4 regions of the Methylophilus sp. OH31 genome follow, and region 2 is predicted to be linked to each of the others. Evidence: predicted binding sites of a transcription regulator. Region 2 holds the regulator's gene; each other region holds the start of a gene.
What was found. The regulator sigma-54, encoded in region 2, starts transcription at its own class of promoters, with help from an activator protein. The targets are predictions, from matches to a motif close to TGGCACNNTTCCTGCT.
Positions count from the first base shown of each region.

Region 1: OH31_RS15345 (prepilin-type N-terminal cleavage/methylation domain-containing protein) is a predicted target of sigma-54. The motif match lies at 3,775-3,790, and genes of this name have one in related genera.
Region 3: glnL (nitrogen regulation protein NR(II)) is a predicted target of sigma-54. The motif match lies at 1,969-1,984, and genes of this name have one in related genera.
Region 4: OH31_RS10890 (LLM class flavin-dependent oxidoreductase) is a predicted target of sigma-54. The motif match lies at 2,670-2,685, and genes of this name have one in related genera.

Region 1 covers NZ_BAUS01000002.1:97,149-102,419, forward strand. Annotated here, with positions in the region: gene dxs (1-deoxy-D-xylulose-5-phosphate synthase) at 1-1,314, opposite strand, end outside; gene OH31_RS02125 (polyprenyl synthetase family protein) at 1,317-2,207, opposite strand; gene xseB (exodeoxyribonuclease VII small subunit) at 2,235-2,480, opposite strand; gene OH31_RS02135 (alpha/beta hydrolase) at 2,564-3,217, opposite strand; gene OH31_RS15345 (prepilin-type N-terminal cleavage/methylation domain-containing protein) at 3,335-3,691, opposite strand; gene OH31_RS02145 (SRPBCC family protein) at 4,149-4,694, opposite strand; gene OH31_RS02150 (beta-propeller fold lactonase family protein) at 4,852-5,271, opposite strand, start outside.
Region 2 covers NZ_BAUS01000010.1:84,661-89,931, forward strand. Annotated here, with positions in the region: gene lptA (lipopolysaccharide transport periplasmic protein LptA) at 1-143, shown strand, start outside; gene lptB (LPS export ABC transporter ATP-binding protein) at 155-901, shown strand; gene OH31_RS11960 (RNA polymerase factor sigma-54) at 908-2,455, shown strand; gene tyrS (tyrosine--tRNA ligase) at 2,501-3,739, opposite strand; gene OH31_RS11970 (anhydro-N-acetylmuramic acid kinase) at 3,860-4,987, shown strand; gene gltA (citrate synthase) at 5,153-5,271, shown strand, end outside.
Region 3 covers NZ_BAUS01000004.1:34,902-40,172, forward strand. Annotated here, with positions in the region: gene glnA (type I glutamate--ammonia ligase) at 1-1,300, shown strand, start outside; gene OH31_RS06780 (DUF4124 domain-containing protein) at 1,426-1,917, shown strand; gene glnL (nitrogen regulation protein NR(II)) at 2,027-3,127, shown strand; gene ntrC (nitrogen regulation protein NR(I)) at 3,147-4,538, shown strand; gene OH31_RS06795 (DUF6445 family protein) at 4,539-5,210, opposite strand.
Region 4 covers NZ_BAUS01000007.1:333,580-338,850, reverse strand. Annotated here, with positions in the region: gene OH31_RS10900 (dienelactone hydrolase family protein) at 1-226, opposite strand, end outside; gene OH31_RS10895 (LLM class flavin-dependent oxidoreductase) at 355-1,515, opposite strand; gene OH31_RS10890 (LLM class flavin-dependent oxidoreductase) at 1,535-2,599, opposite strand; gene OH31_RS10885 (bifunctional diaminohydroxyphosphoribosylaminopyrimidine deaminase/5-amino-6-(5-phosphoribosylamino)uracil reductase RibD) at 2,940-3,398, opposite strand; gene OH31_RS10880 (nitroreductase family protein) at 3,422-4,024, opposite strand; gene OH31_RS10875 (extracellular solute-binding protein) at 4,117-5,271, opposite strand, start outside.

The sequences.
Region 1 (5,271 bases), on a different contig from region 2:
ATTGGGGATACAACGCAAAAAGCTTAAATCAAAGCTGCCGGCATGTGTCGGCCCATCGGCGCCGACCAGTCCTGCACGGTCAATCGCCAGTAATACGTCAAGATCTTGCAAAGCGATATCATGAATCAATTGGTCATACGCGCGTTGCAAAAAGGTCGAGTAAATCGCCACCACTGGCTTCAGGCCGTCACAAGCCATGCCCGCAGCAAATGTCAGGGCATGCTGCTCGGCAATGCCTACATCAAAATAGCGTTGTGGATACGCTTCAGCAAAGCGGTTGAGGCCGGAACCATCACACATGGCAGGCGTGATGCCGACCAGTTTATCGTCTGCTGCGGCCATGTCGACCAGCCAGTCGCCGAATATTTGCGTATAACTTGGTCGCTCACTATGGCTTAGGCTATGCCCGTTCTGCGGGTCAAACTTGCTCACGCCATGGTATTTGTTCGGATTCGCTTCGGCCGGGCTGTAGCCTTTGCCTTTTTGTGTCACGACATGCAAAAATTGCGGGCCTTGCAGCTGGCGGATATTACCCAGCGTATCGATCAGGGTGTCGATATCGTGGCCGTCAATCGGGCCAATATAGTTGAAGCCGAATTCTTCAAATAGCGTGCCTGGCGTCACCATGCCTTTGGCATGTTCTTCGGCGCGGCGCGCGAATTCCTTCACCGGCGGCATGATGTCCAGCACTTTTTTGCCGCTGCGGCGCACGCTGTCATAAAGCTTGCCGGACATTAAGCGAGCAAGGTAATTGTTAAGCGCGCCGACGTTGTTGGAGATGCTCATGTCGTTATCATTGAGGATCACCAAAATGTTGGTATCCATATCGCCAGCATTGTTTAACGCTTCAAATGCCATGCCAGCAGTCATGGCGCCATCGCCAATGATCGCGACGCTGCGGCGATTAGAGCCTTGCGCTTTCGCTGCTACAGCCATGCCTAATGCAGCTGAAATTGAGGTGCTGGAATGGCCGGTGCCAAACGTGTCATACTCACTCTCATCACGTTTGGGAAAGCCAGCAATGCCGCCCGCTTTGCGCAAATTAGCCATGGCTTCGCGACGGCCAGTTAAAATTTTGTGCGGGTAGGTTTGGTGGCCAACATCCCACACCAGGCGATCATCAGGCGTGTTGTAGATGTAATGTAATGCGATGGTGAGCTCAACCACACCGAGGTTAGAGGCCAGATGGCCGCCCGTTTGTGACACGCTTTGAATCAGGAATGCGCGTAATTCTGCGGCCAGCACTTTGAGCTGCGAGCGCTCCAGCGTGCGGAGGTCGGTAGGGGAGTCAATGCGGGACAGCAGCGAAGTCATGATTAAAATGGGCGCTCACAAATAAATTTGGCAATGCCGCGTAGCGGATCTGCCTGCGGGCCGAAGCTCGCCAGTAACTGCAATGTTTGCGCGTATAAGGTGTTTACCAGTGCTTTCGCTTCTTCCAAACCCAGCAAGCTGACGTAGGTCGACTTCTCCTGCAAGGCATCTTTGCCTGCGGTTTTGCCCAGTGTCTGTGTATCTGCGGTGGCGTCGAGAATATCATCGACCACCTGGAATGCCAGCCCCATATGCTGACTATATTGCTCTAAGGTCGTGATGAGTTGCTGATGCGTGTGATCCGCCGCATAAGCGCCCAATAACGCCGCCGCTTCAATCAGGGCGCCCGTTTTGTACTGGTGCATTGTTTGCAATGCCTCACGTGACAGCAATTTGCCTGTGCTCTGCAAGTCTATGCTCTGGCCGCCACACATGCCGCGTGAGCCAGTTGCTGTTGCCAATACCTGCACTTGTTTTAAAGCTTGCGGCGCACTGGTGCTGGCCAGGCATTCAAAGGCTTGGCTTTGTAACGCATCGCCCACCAGCAAGGCGGTCGCATCGTCATATTGTTTGTGGCAACTAGGCTTGCCACGGCGCAGGTCGTCATCGTCCATGCACGGCATATCATCATGCACCAGTGAAAAGGCGTGGATCAGTTCGACTGCCGCTGCTGACGCATCCGCTGCGATAGGGCTTGCCCCTGCCAGTTCTGCTGCGGCATAACTTAACAAGGCGCGCACACGCTTGCCACCGCCCAGCACCGCATAACGCATGGCCTCATGCAGGTGGCCAGGCAACGTGCCCTCACTTGGCAGCGTGCGTGATAATACCTCTTCAACGCGTTGCTGATGTGCGCTGGCCCAATGATCAAAAACAAATGGAGGCTGAGTCATGACTAAAGACAAAAGAAAGCAGGCGCGTTAATTGGCCTCAAAAGGAGTCAGCTGTTGCTGCTGGTTCAAGATCATCACGGTTTGTTCGGCTTGCTGCAGTGATTCCTGACACACTTGCAATAATTGCATGCCCTCAGTGTAAGCCGTTAATGCGGCTTCCAGTGGCAGTTCGCCAGACTCCATACTCTTAACGATGGACTCCAATGCCGCCAGTCGCTCAGCAAAAGTTTGTTGATCATTCACCGTAGACGGTGACTTTTTGGAAGCACTCATGAAAATTAGCCTGTGAAAACGCCAGCTATTTTAACAAAACTCCCCAAGCTTGCGGGATTATTCTCATGTGTACGAAGGATAGATCAGGCAGGTAAAACGCGCAGCAGGAATTGGCGGATATCGTTGATTTCTTCTTCACATACACTGTGCGGCATGTCGTATTCGCGCCATTCCACCGCATAACCCGCAGCTTCTAGCGTTTGCCGGGATGATTGCGCGGTCGCCAGTGTAATGACACTGTCTTGTCGTCCATGTGCCATCCAGATCGGCAACGGCTTGTTGGCTAGGTGCTGTTTTTCTTTAGGCTGGTTCTTTAAGGGTAAATAGGTAGACAGCGCCAATACGCCAGCCAAGGGTTGATTGAAACGTGTTGCCGTGTGCAAAGCCATTGCGCCACCTTGCGAGAAGCCTGCCAGCAAAATACGCTGTGCAGGAATGCCGCGTGCAATCTCGGCTTTAATCATGGCGTTGATTGTCACCTGCATCTGATTGATGCCAGCTTCGTCTTGCGTGCTCTCTGACTGTAGTCCAAAGATGTCATACCAGGCACGCATCTCGTAACCGTTGTTTAGCGTAACAGGGCGATAAGGCGCATGCGGCAGGATAAATTTGATATGTGGCAGATTGAGCATTTGCACGACAGGCTCAAAGTCATGGCCGTCGGCGCCTAGGCCGTGCAACCAGATGATGGTCGCTGAGGATAGATTTGATTGATTAACAGTGATGGTGGTTAACATGGTTTTGTGAAGAGTACTTGTCTTTAATAATGCTCTAAGTATATAAGCACTTGAGTTGCCAACGGAAATAAAAAAGCCCTGCATTTGCAGGGCTTTGTGCATTTGCACGTTAAGATATTATGGCGTGTGAGTACATGTGGCACCATTAGCCAGATCGCAGGAAACACTGCCAGTGCCCGGTGATTTTGGTGTGGCTGTGATAGGTGCTAAAGTCGCTGAGGTCATCCCTACCGCAGTTGAGATTGTGCCGTTACATGCGCCAGCAGTAGGTGGGCCACTTAGGGTTTTGCTCAGTTGGATATCTGCAAAAGACTTCTTGGCATAGGCACTCGCTTCAGCCATACAAGCATTGTTTGCGGCATCGCGGGTGTATTCCTGATAAGCCGGAATCGCTACAGAAGCCAAAATACCGATAATGGCCACAACGATCATTAATTCAATCAGGGTAAAACCTTGTTGTACGTGTTTTTTCATTATGTTTTCCTTTTGAGTCAAGTTTAAAGTGAACATCTTCTGTTTCATTCACTGCTTTTCCAACAGTGTTCGCTAAACCCTAAAGCAACAGCTGTGCCAGCTCCTAATTTCTGTTGTTAACTTGTTGAAAAATATGAATTAAATGGTTTTTATGCTTTATTTCTTCGATTTGAATTCAAGATTTTTTGGCTAGGTTGGCAAAAGTGGGGATGACGTAAAGTGACAGCTATCGTCAATCTTTGGCAATGCAGGTGATGTTTTTGGTCAGGGGGAGAAAGTGCATGCTTCAGATGCAAAAAAGGGATTGTGTGGTACACAATCCCTTTATTTGGTGTCAGTGTTTAGCTTTTGACCAAACACTGCATTTGCAAAAACTGTTGTTTACAACGTAAGACTTACCAGAACTTCCACCAGGGTTTACTGTTGCCTTGCGTGCGCTTACCAGAACCCTGGCTAATTACTTTCCCGATTCGGCAACCTTTTTCAGGCTTTCCAGACCAGCATCAAAATAATCGTTGACTGCTTTGGTTGCAGCGTCGTCATTTTGTTCAGGTTTTGGGATGTTTGAAGAGTCAGCACGTGTGTAGCTGCCTTTAACCGTTACCACTGCTTCGTTGCCGCTGCCGGTCACAGTGATGCTTGGGTAAAAGTTAGACACTTGCAAGGTGCTTTTTTCAATCACGTATTCATACTTCAAGCGCATGCCAGCGTCGTCGGCAGAGCGCAGTTTTTCGTACATCACGCCGCCGTTTTTCAGTTTAACGGTGCGATAAGTGGCGTCATCACCGTTTTCATCTTTTTTCTGCTCTACAGTGGTTGATTCAACGCCTGCGTGCCAAGCTTGTACATTGCCGAAGTCTTTGAGCAATGCCCAGACTTTTGCCGGTGCTGCTTTGATGGTGACGGTTTTTTCAAAACGTAACGCAGCCGCACCGTGTGCGCCAGCAGTCAGAGGGATCAGCGGCAATAAAGAAACAGCAATAATGCCTAGAATTTTTTTCATTACATTTCTCCTGATATTTACAGACTTTCAAAACTAAAAGTAAGCGGTACTTGATAAAAGTAGGCAGTCTTGGAGTTTCAAAAACAACCCGTGACTTTACCTAAAAAAAAGCTTCTTTGCGACTAATTCATGGGTCATCCTGTGAAAAAAACAAATTTTATTTGGCCTGGAGTATAAATTGCCCAAATGACCGGCATAGTTTGGGGCTGGCAATGGTGTGGGTGACGGTATTTGTCTGAGCGTCAATCATTGAAACGGTGTCTGATCCCCAATTGGCAACGACGATTTGATTGGTCGCTTTGTCATACTCAATCCCTTCAGGGAACTCGCCGACGGTAACCGTTTTCACGGTTTTGCCTGTGTTTAAATCAATCACCGAAACGCTTTCTGCATGATTGTTGCTGACATAGGCCCAGCGACTGTCCGGGCTAATGGCCACGCCATAAGGGTGTTGCCCGGTTTTCACTGTGCTTGATTGATAGGTATCCACATTCAGTAAGGTGAGTGTGTTGCTGACCACATTGACGACGAACAGTGTGCGGCCATCAGGACTGAGCGTTAACGCGAACGGGTGCAA
Region 2 (5,271 bases):
AGCCCAAGAACAAAACCACGCCGCCTGTGATTGATAACAAGCCAACCTCGCAACAAGGGCTGCGCATGAACCGCTCACTGCAAATCAAAGTGGAACCGGCACCCGCCGACACCACTAATGAGCCTACGAAAGCGCAACCCTAAAGACCGGCCTTATGCAGACAACAGCTTCACCAGATCATAACCACTTACGTGTCAGCCACCTGAAAAAAGCCTATCAGGGACGCACCGTGGTTAAAAACACTACACTTGAGCTACGCAGCGGCGAAGTGATTGGTTTGCTCGGCCCGAATGGTGCTGGCAAAACCACCAGCTTTTACATGATTGTTGGCCTGGTCGCACTGGACGACGGCAGCATTACGCTGAATGGGGCAGATGTCAGCCGCGCGCCCATGCACGAGCGCGCCCGCATGGGCCTGGCTTACCTGCCACAAGAAGCATCCATTTTTCGTAAAATGACGGTGACTGATAATATTTTATCAATCCTGGAAACCCGCCCTTACACGGAAGAAGAGCGTGAAGCGCGGCTGGAGTCTTTACTGGATCAATTACATATCCAGCATATCCGTCACAGCCAGGCAGTCAGCCTGTCGGGCGGCGAGCGCCGCCGTGTAGAGATTGCGCGCTGCCTGGCCACAGACCCGAAATTCATCCTGCTGGATGAGCCATTTGCCGGGATTGACCCGATTGCGGTGATTGAGATCCAGAAAATTATCCGCTACCTGAGCAGCCAGAATATCGGCATTTTGATTACAGACCACAACGTGCGTGAAACCCTGGATATTTGTGACCGGGCGTACATCGTTAATGAAGGCGCTGTGTTTGCCGCAGGCACGCCAGACGAAATCATTCAGAACGAAGGCGTACGTGAAGTCTATCTGGGCAAGAATTTTAGGCTGTAACCTGATATGAAGCAAAACCTGCAATTACGCATCTCACAAAACCTGGCGCTCACCCCGCAACTTCAGCAGTCCATCCGCCTGTTGCAGTTGTCCACGCTGGAGTTAAGCCAGGAGCTGGAAACCATCCTGCAGGAAAATCCGCTGCTGGAAATGGCAGATGGCGAAGAAGGAGAATTTGAAGATAACTCGCCATTGGCCACCAGCTCGACAGACACAGAGCAGGTGGATGCAAGTTCATTTGATGTCGCGACCCAAAACGACCTCACTCCCCCTGCAGAGAGTCTGCGTGATGAACCACGTGACGAAACGAGCGGCACTGAAGGCGAACAACCAAATCTGAATGAAGAATTCACGCCGCCCGAGTTTGAAGATGACTACGAAGAGTTTGGCAGTGCCAGCAACTGGGACGAAGCGGGCCGCAACAACCTCGATGATGAAGATAGTGACTTCTCTCGCCAGGACGCCAACAATATCAGTCTGCGCGAACACCTGATCAACCAGATGCAATTGGCACATCTATCCAAGCGTGACATGGATCTGGTGAAATTTTTGCTCGACAGCATTAACGATGATGGTTATTTAGAGCAGGATCTACAGGAGATTGTCGACCTGTTGCCGCCAGAGCTGGAAATTGAGTTACTGGAGCTGGAAACCGCACTGAAATTGATCCAGAACCTGGATCCGATCGGCGTCGGTGCACGTGACCTGCGTGAATGCATCTTGCTACAACTGCAAGTACTGCCGCCTGAGACACCTTATTTGCGTATTGCGATGGCGATTGCCAAAGATCATCTGGCATTGCTGGCCAACAAAGACTTTGTCAAATTGCGCAAGGTACTCACTTGCGACGAAGCTGCACTCAAAGGCGCGCAACAACTGATTCGCCAGCAAAACCCCAAGCCAGGCAACGAGTTTGCGACCTTTAGCCATGACCACTTTATTCAGCACGATGTCGTGGTCAAAAAAATCAAAGGCATCTGGATGGCGTCGCTCAATGATGGCGTGATCCCCAAACTACGTATCAATCAGTTGTATGCAGATATCCTCAAGCGCAACCGTGAAAGCTCCGGCCAATATCTGCAGAGCCAGATGCAGGAAGCCAAATGGATGATTAAAAATATCCAGCAACGCTTTTCTACCATCTTGCGTGTGTCGCAAGCGATTGTGGACAGACAGCGCAATTTCTTTGAACATGGTGAAATTGCCATGCGGCCCCTGGTATTGCGCGAAATTGCCGAAGAGCTCGACTTGCATGAAAGCACGGTTTCTCGCGTGACAACACATAAGTACATGCTCACGCCACGCGGTGTATTTGAACTTAAATACTTTTTTGGCAGCTCAGTCGCCACCGATGCAGGCGGCTCATGTTCTGCCACCGCCATTCGCGCGCTCATCAAACAAATGGTCGCTGAAGAAAACCAGAAAAAACCATTGTCCGACAATCAAATCACCGATACGCTGGCGCAGCAAGGCATTGTGGTTGCGCGCCGCACCATTGCCAAATACCGCGAATCGCTGAATATCCCACCAGCCAATTTACGCAAATCGCTGTAAAACAAAAAGGCCGCAAATGCGGCCTTTTTTATCGGTAACGCCTGTTTACTGGATGGTGATTTTGGCAAACTTGCGCTTGCCCACTTGTGCCACCACGGTCACCCCTTTTGCCAATGACAGGTTTTTATCGTCAACTTTTACGCTATCCAGCTTCACGCCGCCTTGTTGCACGGCACGCATGGCTTCACTGGTGCTTTCCACCAGGCCCACCTGTTTCAGCAACTGGCTGATACTGATGCTATCACCATCAATCGCTACTGCTACCTCAGGCACATCATCAGGAATCCCGCCTTTGGCACGGGTCTGGAAGTCTTGCAGGGCTTTTTCAGCCGCCGCCTGGCCGTGAAAACGGGCAACGATCTCCTGTGCAAAACCGACCTTGATATTACGTGGATTGTCGCCAGCAGCCACTTGTGCTTTCCACTGGGCGATAGTTTCCAGGGTGGCAAATGACAGCAGGTCGATATAGCGCCACATCAGTTCATCAGAAATCGACATGATTTTGGCGAAAATCGTCTCAGGCGCTTCGCTGATACCAATATAGTTACCCAAAGACTTGGACATTTTATTGACGCCGTCCAGGCCTTCCAGCAACGGCATCATCAACACGCATTGCTGCGATTGGCCAGCCTGCTTTTGCAATTCACGGCCCATGAGCAGGTTAAATTTCTGGTCTGTGCCGCCCAGTTCCAAATCGGCCTGCAAAGCCACAGAGTCATAGCCCTGCAATAAGGGATACAAGAATTCATGAATCGCGATTGGCTGGTTGCCTTTGAAACGCTTGGAGAAGTCATCGCGTTCTAGCATACGGGCGACTGTATGGCTGGCTGCCAGCCTGATCATGCCCGCGGCACCGAGGTCGCTTAACCACTTGGAGTTAAACACAATCTCAGTTTTGGCCGGGTCCAGAATCTTGAATACCTGTTCGGAATAGGTGTCGGCATTCGCCTTCACCTGTTCGACCGTTAACGGCGGGCGCGTGGTACTTTTACCCGTCGGGTCACCAATCATGCCGGTAAAGTCACCGATCAGGAATTGAATCTGGTGCCCCAGATCCTGCAACTGGCGCAATTTGTTAATCAGCACGGTATGCCCCAGATGCAAATCAGGTGCGGTGGGGTCAAAGCCTGCTTTCACACGCAAGGGTTTGCCGGTTTTCAGCTTTTCAATCAGTTCTTGCTCGATTAATAGTTCATCGGCACCGCGCTTGATAATCGCCAGTGCGTTCACAATCTCTGGACTCAGTGCTTCAGTCGTCACTGAAGCTTGGTTTACGTCTGTCATAAAGGTTCTTTTTTTGAGGCGCGCGTTGCGCACGCCTCGTCATGAAAGTAAAACAGCTATTTTAACGTAATCCCATGCATTTCTGTAAGCCAGGCATGAGCAGTGTTACACTTATGCCTTATGAATTTTTCTGCCCCACCCACTCAAACGCGCCTGTTTATCGGCCTGATGTCTGGTACCAGTCTGGATGGGGTGGACGCAGTCCTAGTCGCGCAACACGGTGAGCACCTGCAGCAACAAAGCCAGTACTTCCTGCCTTATCCGGCGGATGTCAGACAAATCCTGCTGGATCTGCATACGCCAGCCGTCAACGAATTACATACCGCCGCTATAGTGTCCAATCAGCTGGCCGACCTCTACGCAGCGGCAGTGCAAGGCTTATTGCAAACAGCCAATGTATCGGCAGAAGCCGTGACGGCGATTGGCTGCCACGGGCAAACCATACGCCACTGTCCTGATCTGGCCAACGGCCAGGCCTATACCTTGCAACTGGGTAACCATGCACGCCTGGCGGAACGCACTGGCATCACCGTAGTCGGCGACTTTCGTAGCCGCGACATTGCGGCTGGCGGGCAAGGCGCACCATTAGTGCCCGCCTTTCACCAGGCAATCTTTGCAGCACCTGACACACATCGCGTCATTTTGAATATTGGCGGCATCGCCAACCTGAGCGACTTGCCGGTGAGCGGCAAGGTGATTGGCTTTGATTCCGGCCCCGGCAACTTACTCATGGATGCCTGGACCCTGCAGCACACAGGCCAGAGCTATGATGCTGGTGGCGCCTGGGCGGTACGTGGCGATGTCAATCCAGCCTTGCTGGCCGCTTTACTTGCTGACGCCTATTTTGCCCTGCCCATCCCTAAAAGCACTGGCCGCGACCTGTTTAACCAGGCCTGGCTCCATGCACACCTGCAAGCCCATGCTGACACGCCACAGAATGTCGCCCGTACGCTGCTGGAATTGACGGCAGTGACGATCGCCAATGCCTTGAAACAGCATTGTAGCGGTGCCGCAGAAATTTATGTCTGTGGCGGCGGTGCGCACAATATTGCTTTGATAGACAGGTTACAAACCCTGTGCGGCCGACCAGTGCAACACACGGATAGCCTGGGAATTGGCGTCGACTGGGTGGAAGCCGTTGCTTTTGCCTGGCTGGCGCAACGTTGCGTGGATCATCAACCCGGCAACCTGCCTGCCGTCACCGGTGCAGCAGGGCCACGGGTATTAGGCGCGATTTATCCGAATTAGGACTAAGACACCCTAAAGCAGTGCGAATGCACTCAACGTTTGATTTAAACTGGTGCAGGATTGAAGGCGATTTTTGAACTTTTCTCCCCTCATTTCCTTACAAGCCACCATATTCAAAAACGATTGCGTATAATTTAGACAACCTTGACTTAAACAGAGTGCGTTATGGCTACCAAAGCGACCATTACATTTGACAACGACAGTACCGCAATTGAATTGCCCGTCTTAAAGGGCAGCCTTGGCACGGATGTGATCGATATCCGCAACCTGGGCAAACATGGCTA
Region 3 (5,271 bases), on a different contig from region 2:
TCACTTCGACGAAGATAAATTTACTGAAGGCCATGCATTTGACGGCTCTTCCATCGCTGGATGGAAAGGCATTCAAGCCTCTGACATGCAACTGATGCCTGATGCAAGCACCGCATACATTGACCCGTTTTTTGACGAGCCAACATTGGTTTTAACCTGTGATGTTGTTGACCCTACAGATGGTAAAGGTTACGACCGCGACCCACGTAGCCTGGCAAAACGCGCAGAAGCCTACCTGAAATCCAGCGGCCTGGGCGACACAGCCTACTTCGGTCCTGAGCCAGAGTTCTTCATTTTTGACAGCGTACAATGGGATGCCACCATGGGTGGTAGCTTCGTTAAGATCAACTCCGAAGAAGCAGCCTGGTCATCAGGTGAAAAATTCGAAGGCGGCAACACAGGCCACCGTCCAGGCGTTAAAGGCGGCTACTTCCCAGTGCCTCCAGTCGACTCATTGCACGACATCCGCTCTGCGATGGTGATGACACTGGAAGAGTTGGGCGTGCCTGTTGAAGTGCATCACCACGAAGTGGCGACTGCTGGTCAATGTGAAATCGGTACTAAATTTGCAACATTGGTACAACGTGCTGACTGGACACAAATCCTGAAATACGTGGTCACAAACACAGCACATGCTTACGGCAAAACTGCGACCTTCATGCCTAAACCAATGTTTGGCGATAACGGTTCTGGTATGCACGTACACCAATCCGTATGGAAAGATGGCAAAAACCTGTTTGCAGGTAACGGCTACGCTGGTTTGAGCGATTTCGCCCTGTACTACATCGGCGGTATCATCAAACACGCTCGCGCATTGAACGCGATCACCAACCCAGGCACTAACTCTTACAAGCGTTTGGTACCGCATTACGAAGCACCAGTAAAACTGGCTTACTCTGCTAAGAACCGTTCTGCTGCGATCCGTATTCCATTCGTGCATTCAGACAAAGCACGCCGTGTTGAAGCGCGCTTCCCAGACCCGATTGCCAACCCATACCTGGCTTTCTCAGCTTTGCTGATGGCTGGCCTGGACGGCGTTCAGAACAAGATTCACCCAGGTGAACCAGCGACAAAAGACTTGTACCATCTGCCACCAGAAGAAGATGCATTGATCCCAACCGTGTGTTCTTCATTGGAGCAAGCGCTTGAGTATCTGGACAAAGACCGCGAGTTCCTGACACGCGGTGGTGTATTCACTGATGACTGGATCGACTCTTACATCGCATTGAAAATGGAAGAAGTGACTAAATTGCGTCAAACACCACACCCTGTTGAGTTTGGTTTGTACTACTCCTGCTAATCGCAAGAGACGCACCAAAACAGGGCAGCTTAGGCTGCCCTGTTTTTTTATGCACACTCAGCATCGTCAACCTTTTGCAGTAAAGACACGTTGATAACCTCAACAATCTACTCTAAACTATTGCCATGAAAAGACTTTTTTACGTTCTCGCCTTTGTACTGGTATCAAGCAGCTGCCTGGCGGATATATACAAGTATACGGACAGCAATGGTGTGACCACTTACACCAATATCAAGCCAGAAGGTCACAGCAAAGCAGAATTGGTCATTAGCGGCCCAAAAACGGCAGAGCCACCTCCCGTTGCACGCGAAAAAAAACCTAGCGCAAAAGCCCCCTCTCCGGCTAATTTCCCCAAAGTGGATAACCAGACGCAAAACCAGCGCGACCAAAAACGCCGCGAATTGCTCATGAGTGAATTAGAGCAAGAAAAACAAGCACTTGAACATGCAAAACAGCTCTACGAAGAGGCGCAAAATACGCCCGAAGTCTATAAAGGCGCCAATGGAAAAACCTTTAGAAACGTCGCAAAATACGATGAAAAACTACATGTGATTGAAGCCGAAATTCAGGCCCATGAGCGTAACATCGAGCTACTCAACAAAGAACTTAATCTGTAAACGCACCATTTTGGGAATTCTTTAAACCATTTTTGACACCTGAGTTAGAATTGGCTTGGCTTTTGCTTTAAAACAGGGCGTGATTCACTCTTTTTAACAAGCTTAGGATATGGTTCAAAAATCTCCCCACGGGTTTAGCGGTTTAGAGCACATTGCAACAGCAGTGATTCTGCTCAATAACCAGCTGGAAGTAACCTATGCAAACTCGAGTGCAGAGATACTGTTCGCGTTTAGCGCCAACCAAATTCACGGCCTGCACATTCACGATGTATTCGTGAATTGCGAGATTCTGCAAATGGCAGTCACCAATGCCATACAAACTCAAGGTCCCTTTCGGGAACACGAGTTCACGCTGACCACACAACGCGGGCACACCACGGCGGTCACTTGTACCGTCACGCCCATTTCAACCACGTTCAACCAAACGCCAGAAGACATGCTGATCCTGGAATTTGTGCAAATGGACCAGCAATTACGCATTGCGCGCGAAGAGCGCATGCTGATTCAACAGCAAGCCAACTCAGAGTTGTTGCGCAATCTGGCACATGAAATTCGCAACCCCTTAGGCGGTTTGCGTGGCGCAGCGCAATTACTTGAATTCGAACTGCCACAAGCCAGCCTGAAAGAATATACGCAAGTCATTATTAAAGAGGCTGATCGCCTGCATAGCTTGATGGACAGACTGCTGGCGCCCCATCGCGTACCTAAATACGAGCCGACCAACATTCATGAAGTATTGGAACGCGTACGCAGTTTATTGCTGGCGGAATCCCCCAACCATATCCGCGTCATTCGCGATTACGATACCAGCCTGCCTGAACTGATAGGCGACCGCGAAAAGTTGATTCAGGCGGTGCTGAATATCGCCCGCAACGCCGCGCAAGCCATGCAACAAAGCCAGACGGAAAGCGCAAGTATTACCTTCCGCACGCGTGCAGAACGCCAGATTACACTGGCCAGGAAACGCTACCGCGTTGGTATCCATCTTGAAATTATTGATAACGGCCCCGGCATCCCGGCAGGCATTAAAGAACGTATTTTTTACCCCCTGGTTTCTGGTCGCGAAGGCGGCACAGGCCTGGGGCTTGCCCTGGCGCAAACATTTATTACGCAGCACCATGGCATGATAGATTGCGATTCACAGCCAGGCAAAACAACCTTTCATATATTGCTACCGATTGAAAGTACGCAATTAAAATCATCAGCATAATAATTGACGAGAAATAGCTATGAAACCAATCTGGATCTTAGACGACGACAAATCCATCCGCTGGGTGTTTGAAAAAGCACTGGCACGCACAGACTTTGATTTCAAAACCTTCTCGTCCCCTGCAGAAGCGCTGAATGCCTTAAACCGCGAACAACCACAAGTGATTGTCAGCGATATTCGCATGCCTAACGGCTCCGGGTTGGACTTTCTGTCAGAGGTAAAACAGCGCTTCCCGGATATTCCCGTCATTATCATGACCGCTTACTCCGACCTGGAAAGTGCAGTGGCTGCTTTTCAGGGTGGCGCCTTTGAATATCTGGCCAAGCCTTTTGATGTCGACCAAGCCATTGAAATTATCAAACGTGCGGTTGAAGAGAGCATGCGCCAATCGGTTGAAGCCGTCGAAGACACCGGCCCATCGCCAGAAATTATCGGTCAGGCACCAGCCATGCAAGAGGTTTTCCGCGCGATTGGTCGCTTGAGCCGCTCGCATTCCACCGTACTCATCAATGGTGAGTCTGGCAGTGGTAAAGAGCTGGTAGCGAGCGCATTGCATAGACATAGCCCACGCGCAGACAAACCATTTATCGCGATTAACACCGCAGCGATCCCTAAAGACTTGCTGGAATCCGAATTGTTTGGCCACGAACGCGGCGCTTTTACCGGCGCCGCGGCGGCCAGAAGAGGGCGCTTTGAGCAGGCAGACAACGGCACCTTATTTCTGGATGAAATCGGTGACATGCCTGCAGATTTGCAAACACGTTTATTGCGCGTGCTATCCGATGGCCAGTTCTACCGGGTCGGCGGTCACCAGCCGATCAAGGTCAATGTGCGCGTCATTGCGGCCACGCACCAGGATCTGGAAGAGCGCGTTAAACAAGGCCTGTTCCGTGAAGACTTGTTTCACCGTTTAAACGTCATCCGCCTGCGCCTGCCGCCCTTGCGCGAGCGCAGGGAAGACATCCCCTTGCTGACCAAGCATTTTCTCGCCCACAGCGCTCAGCAGCTGGGTGTAGAGCCTAAACAATTATCCCAAGCGGCCATCAAATACCTGATGTCAGTGAATTGGAGCGGTAACGTCCGCCAACTGGAAAACGTCTGTCACTGGCTCACCGTCATGGCGCCTGGGCAGAACGTAGACGTGAATGATCTACCGCCAGAACTGAAAGAGGACACCGGCAAGCATAATACAGGCGGCTCCTGGCAAGAAGCATTGGCTCAAGAAGTTACCGATGCGCTCAATCGAGGTGAAACCAATATCCTGGATGCAAAAACCAAGGAGTTTGAACGCATCCTTATCACCCGCGCCTTGGCGCATACTGATGGCCGCCGCATTGAAGCAGCCAATCAGTTAGGCATGGGGCGCAATACGCTGACGCGTAAGATTCAAGAGCTCGGGATTGATGACTAATTAAAGCGGTTGCTTTTTCACGCGTAACAATGGAAAAGAGCTTTCTTTATTTGCATCAATTTTAGTAATAAAAAACACCTGCGCCAGTCGTGAATCTTGTTTTGTTTCTCCAAAAAACTGATTGGCGCAGTGGTGAATGTCACCTTCAAAAAGAATTAACGAGTTATAGACATTATTAACACGCACAACCTCATCAAACATGTTGTGATAGCTAAAATCTATCGGCTCTTTGCGTTTAAATCGCTCATCATTCTCTTTAATCTGCGTCCAGTATAAGTCTTCATCGTAGCTGGCATTCTTTCTGAATAAAGACGTTCCGGAATCAAGCGGCGCATCCGGTGTTAAATAAAGCACACCAGCAAATACCGTATTCTGATCCTGATGAATCAAGCCATGGCCATATCCCGCCTCAACAATTTGAAAACTGGTGTTTATTTGCCAACGCATCACATCATGTTCAGGGATATGAAACACACTAATGAGCTTTTTACACACCTTCTCATAGAGTGACTGACTTAAATCTCTAAGCTCTTTTGTTCGACTACCTGGGAAAACATACTCGATATCTTTCATCTCATGACAATAGGTATATTTTTGCGCCAAAGCGTATTTTCTGATTTCGTCTGGATTCTCATAAAAATCGGAAATCACTGTCACCGGGTAAAGCTTCATAGCTAAAACTTTCTATGTATTTACTCAATAAAAAACGGCAACCGAAGTTGCCGTTTTTCTG
Region 4 (5,271 bases), on a different contig from region 2:
CTTCGACATACTGCGCCTGGATACAGCCATCATTACCCGCAATGCGCTGGGCATAGGCAAACTTTGGGGTCAAGGCCTCCAGCAAGCCGACGGCCGTAAATGCACCGGCAAATCTGCCAGCTTTAGAGATAAATGTACGCCGGTCTATGTCACCGTGTACAAATTGATCAAACAACCTTAACGCTTCCGGGTGAAAGTCATTGGTGGTGTGCTTGGGATTTGCCATGATTCCCCTTAATTGAATTCAGACTGACTGATTAAAACCAATATAGTTTCTATGTGCTTTGTGATCAATCAAAAAAGTAAAAGCCCTCATGCAGCAGTGCCATGAGGGCTTAAATAAGACATCAAACGTTAAGCGACAGCGCGCAAATTACTCGCGCCTGACTTACCACGTACCAGCGGCAACACTTCTTCACCGACACGATACGCTTCTTCCAGATGCGGTGTACTAGCCAGGATAAAGGCATCCGTACCCAGTTGCACCAACTCATCCAGTCTGGCGGCGACATTCTCATAGCTACCGACAATCCCCAAGGTCTGGCCACCGCGCAGCAAACTGAATCCCGTCCAGATATTGGGCGACAGGATAAAGTCTTTGTAGCTGTTAATGGTTTGCGGTCTCAGGCCACGCTGACGGCTGGCACCAACGGAATCCCCGGCGTTTTGTGCTTTGTAACGATCCAGTATTTCTTTGGGGATATTATCGAAGCCGCGGCTCACTTCGCGCCAAGCCTCTTCTTCAGTCGGACGCGCGACGATGTCAACGCGAATGGAGCACTTGATCTTGCGGCCCAGATGATCAGTTCGCTCTTTGACACGGGCAAATTTTTCTTTGATTAAATCCAAAGGTTCCAGCCATGACAAATAGTAATCCGCATGTTTAGAGGCCGACGCCAGCGCTGCATCAGAAGAGCCGGAGAAGTAAATCTCTGGGTACTCTTCTTTAGATAACGGGTCAGGCAGGCCCGCATCTTCAACCTGGTAAAACTGTCCATTGTAAGAGAATGGACCACCTGCCCAGATACCTTTAAGCACATCCAAAAACTCAGTGGTGCGGCCATAACGGTCATCATGTTTCACCGGGTCACCCCACCACAATTGTGACGGGCCACCACCACCGGTAATGACGTTATACAGCGCACGGCCGCCGGTGGCACGTTGCAGGCTGGCAGTCATGCGCGCAGCCACCACCGGGTTAAGAAACCCTGGCTGGAACGGAATCATGAAGCGGAAATTTTTCGTCTCACGGGCCAGGAATGCGGAAATCACCCAAGGCTCATCCGTGTTGGGGAAAGAGGGAATCAAACCGCCCTGGAAGCCGGAAATTTCAGCGGCACGTGCAATTTCTGCCAGGTAGTCGATGTAAGTGAAACCATCGTCACCACCGCCACCCAGGCCACTCAAGGTCTTGTTGTCATTGCCAGGAAACCAGTCACCACGGAAGGGATCACGCGCCCGGTGTGACCCTGGCTCGCCGTGGGTTGGAATTCTCCAAAAAACATCTATGCTCATTATTTTCTCCTTATAAGTCCTAAGCGGCTTGCTTTTGCGCAGGATTAGTTAACTGGCGGACCAGCGGCAACACATGCGTGCCTACACGATAAGCCTCTTCAAAATGCGGCACGGCGGCCAGTACAAATTGCGTCACGCCCAAATGTGCGTAAGCCGCCAAGGCAGTCGCTACTTCGTCATAGCTACCAATCAGTGAAGCTTTGGCGCCCGTATGTTGCTCAGAGAAGCCTGGCCATAACAATGCGGACTCATCGGCAGGAATCGTTGCGCCCGTTTGGGTCAAAAATCGTTTGGCATCTTCTAGCGCTTCTTCGCGTGTTTCACGCGCCAGCGCATCAATGCGCAACGAAAACGCAACTGCGCGGCCTTGTGCCAGCTTGTGATAGGCGGCGATTTGCTGCGCAATCGCTTCATGACTCGCCGCATCCAAGACATGTACATCTGCGTGCTTGGCGGACAACTCAAGCTGTTCTGCACTGTTGCCGCCTAAATAAATGCTGGGCACTTCACGGTCGGATAACGGCCCTTGAAAACCACCGTCTTGCACCTCAAAAAAGCGGCCCACAAAATTAAATGGGAACGTCGTCAGCACCCCTTTAGCCACCGTAATAAACTCGTCAATGCGCGCCAGAATATCGGCTTTAGGCACAAAGTCGCCCAATTGCTTACGCGTATGTTCGTCGCTGCTACCTTCGGTGATATGCCAGGCAAACCGGCCACCGGTATAGCGCTGGAAACTGACCGCGTTTTTGGCGGCATAGACAGCTGAGCCGCGTGAGGCATCAAACTGGGTGAGTAATTTCAGGCGTTGCGTACTGCGTGCGACGTAGCCCGCGACAATCCACGGCTCTTCGCCATCCGGATTATCTGGAATAAAAATGCCATTAAAACCGGAAAGGTCAGCCGCTTTGGTGACCTGGTGGATGTAATCGAAATAACTGAACGTATTGCGGCGCGGGTCAGTTACGCCATTGCCGAATACGGGATAGTTGGGATCAGAGGCTTCACCGCGGCGCTGCCTGGTCGCATTGCCATAGCGCGCATCGCCTGATGTGGGTAATTGCCAATAAAATTGATTAGCCAAAATGTTTCTCCTTCGTTGTGCAAGCAGCTTGTGCCTGCCCGTTGCAAATATGCACCTACGAAGATGTATTGGCATGTTCCGTGCCAACTGTTTTACGGGTTAGCTTGGAAGTGATAAATAGTGCTATCTATATGAATATTAAAAACAATTAAACATTCAACAAATGTAGACACACCAGCAGGAAAAGCCGCAAATGCAACAGCATTGTTGCCCTGCAAACATTTCCCCTACTTTAAGTGTTGTTATCACAACTACAAGATGCCTGTGAAAAACGATACTGCATAAATCGACGTGAGATAGGGAGCGCCATGGCCGTAGCAGCACTCAACATCCTAAAGGACTAATCCATACGTTTCTGTTGACTGACAGGCACAGCAAGATATGCCCCAATATCTTTAAGCACACGTTGCTCAAGTACACCAACAGTCACTTCTATACCTGCCGCCCTGAGAATATCAACGCCTGCGCCAGCATTGCGAGGATCAGGATCAAGCGTGGCGATGACTACCCGTTTAATGCCACTGGCTGCCAGCGTTTTCGCACACGACGGCGTTCTACCATGAAATGCACACGGTTCCAGTGTCACAAAGGCCGTCAACTCAGACAGGTCACCTGCGACCTTGGACAACGCCATGGCTTCCGCATGAGGTTGTCCAGGTGGCTGTGTATAGCCGCTCGCGACCACCCTGCCCTCCTTCACCAGCACACATCCGACCGGAGGATTGGGGCGACACGCAGGCCATGCCTGGCGGCCTACCCGCAAGGCATGATGCATGAAGTATTCGCAAAACGAAGACACACTATTAACCTTTCACAGGATGATTATTCTGCAAAGCTAAACTTGCCTTCGGCAACAAACTTTTCAACCGGTTTTCTTGGCGTGGGCTGCTCGCGCTCATGAAAGTCTTCTGGCAACACAGACTTATCCGCCTGTTTACCAACGGCAATCAGAATTTCTACCTGGTAACCTTCTGGCACGCCTAATACTGCTGGCGCCGCATCACGGTTAAAACCACCAATCGCCCGTGTGCGCCAGCCCAGTTGATAGGCCTGAAAAGCCAGACTGGCCCATGCCGCACCTGCGTCTAAAGAATGGTTTTTTAATGGCGATGCTGCCGTCTCGCCCGGGCGCACATGTGTTTTTTTGGAAACCAGTGCAATCAGCACAGCGGCGCGATTGACCCAGCGCTGGTTGTTCTCGTTGAGCAATGCAAACAAATCGTCCCAATATGCAGAGCCATTTTTAGCATAGATAAAGCGCCAGGGTTGCGAGTTATTGGCCGAGGGGGCCCAGCGCGCGGCTTCAAACAGGCTGAGCAAAGTGGCGTCATCAATCGTCTCGCCGGTGTAGGCGCGTGGTGACCAGCGGTCAATAAAGATTGAAGCCACTTGATGTGGGGCATGTCGATTAGATAGTTGTGTCATATGACTCTCCGGATGTCATCTCAAAATAGGTCAAATTGCATCACCCGCGCATCCCATGAGAATGTGAGTAATCACAGAATGCATGTTTGTTTTTAATGCGAGGACGTTGGTATGGCTGCATGACTATCCCACCAGTAGGCAAGCACCCACTCTTGAGCACCATAATACTTAGGCAGTTGCTGTGGGCGTTGCAGGCGGTGGTGGTAAATAAGATAGTGCTTGGTCAGGTAGCGCCAGGGGATCACATAATGGCTGTGTACCAACACGCGGTCGAGCGCATGCGCGGCAATCTCCAGCTCATGCTGGCTATCTGCATGCAGCAATTTCTGGATCAGCGCGTCCAGCACCGGCGATTTCACCCCGATCACGTTTTCCGAACCTGGGACATCAGCATCCTGGCTATTGAAGTTACGCCAAAGTTCAGCGCCAGGCATTCTGGCCTCGCGTAATGCAATGGTCGTGTAATCATAATCAAACTTACTCATCTGGCTGCGCGCGGTGGCCGCATCCGCTACCCGTTTGACGACTATCATTCCCAGCTTGGTCATATTCAAGCACACGGGATCCATATAAGGCGTCTGCCCGCGGTTAGCAAAAGTCACCTCAATCACAAACGGTTCGCCTTTGGCGTTACGCAACACGCCATCACGGTTATGCCAACCGGCCTGTCCTAACAATTCCAGCGCCTTGGTCAGGCTTTGCCGCACACTGCCTGGCGGCTTTGTGTTGGGCTGCTCCAGCATGGGGCCGAATACTTCCGCCGGTAACTGGTCGCGATAAGGTTCCAGAATCGCCAACTCCTCTGCGCTAGGCACGCCCTTGGCCGCCAATGGGCTATAGGCAAAATAACTATTCACACGCTTGAATTCGTTATCAAAGATCTTCTGGTTCATAAACTCGAAATCCATGGCGTAGTTCAAGGCCAGCCGTACGCGAGGATCCTGGAATTTTTCGCGGCGCAGATTCACAATCCAGCCATTCATGGCGACCGGATTCTGGTGCGGCACCAGCTCCTTGACCAGCTCGCCTTCATCAAAGCGCTTGCCAATATACTGGCAGCACCAGTAACGCATTTTGTTTTCGTTCAAAAAGTCAAAGTCCCCCGCACGCAGCGCGGCGACCATGGTGTCAGTGTCTTTATAAATGCGGTAAATCACACGTTCAAAGTTGTAACTACCCGCGCGTGACGGCACCTGATTACCCCAATAGACAGGATTGCGTTTATACGTCACGCCCTGGCCACTGAC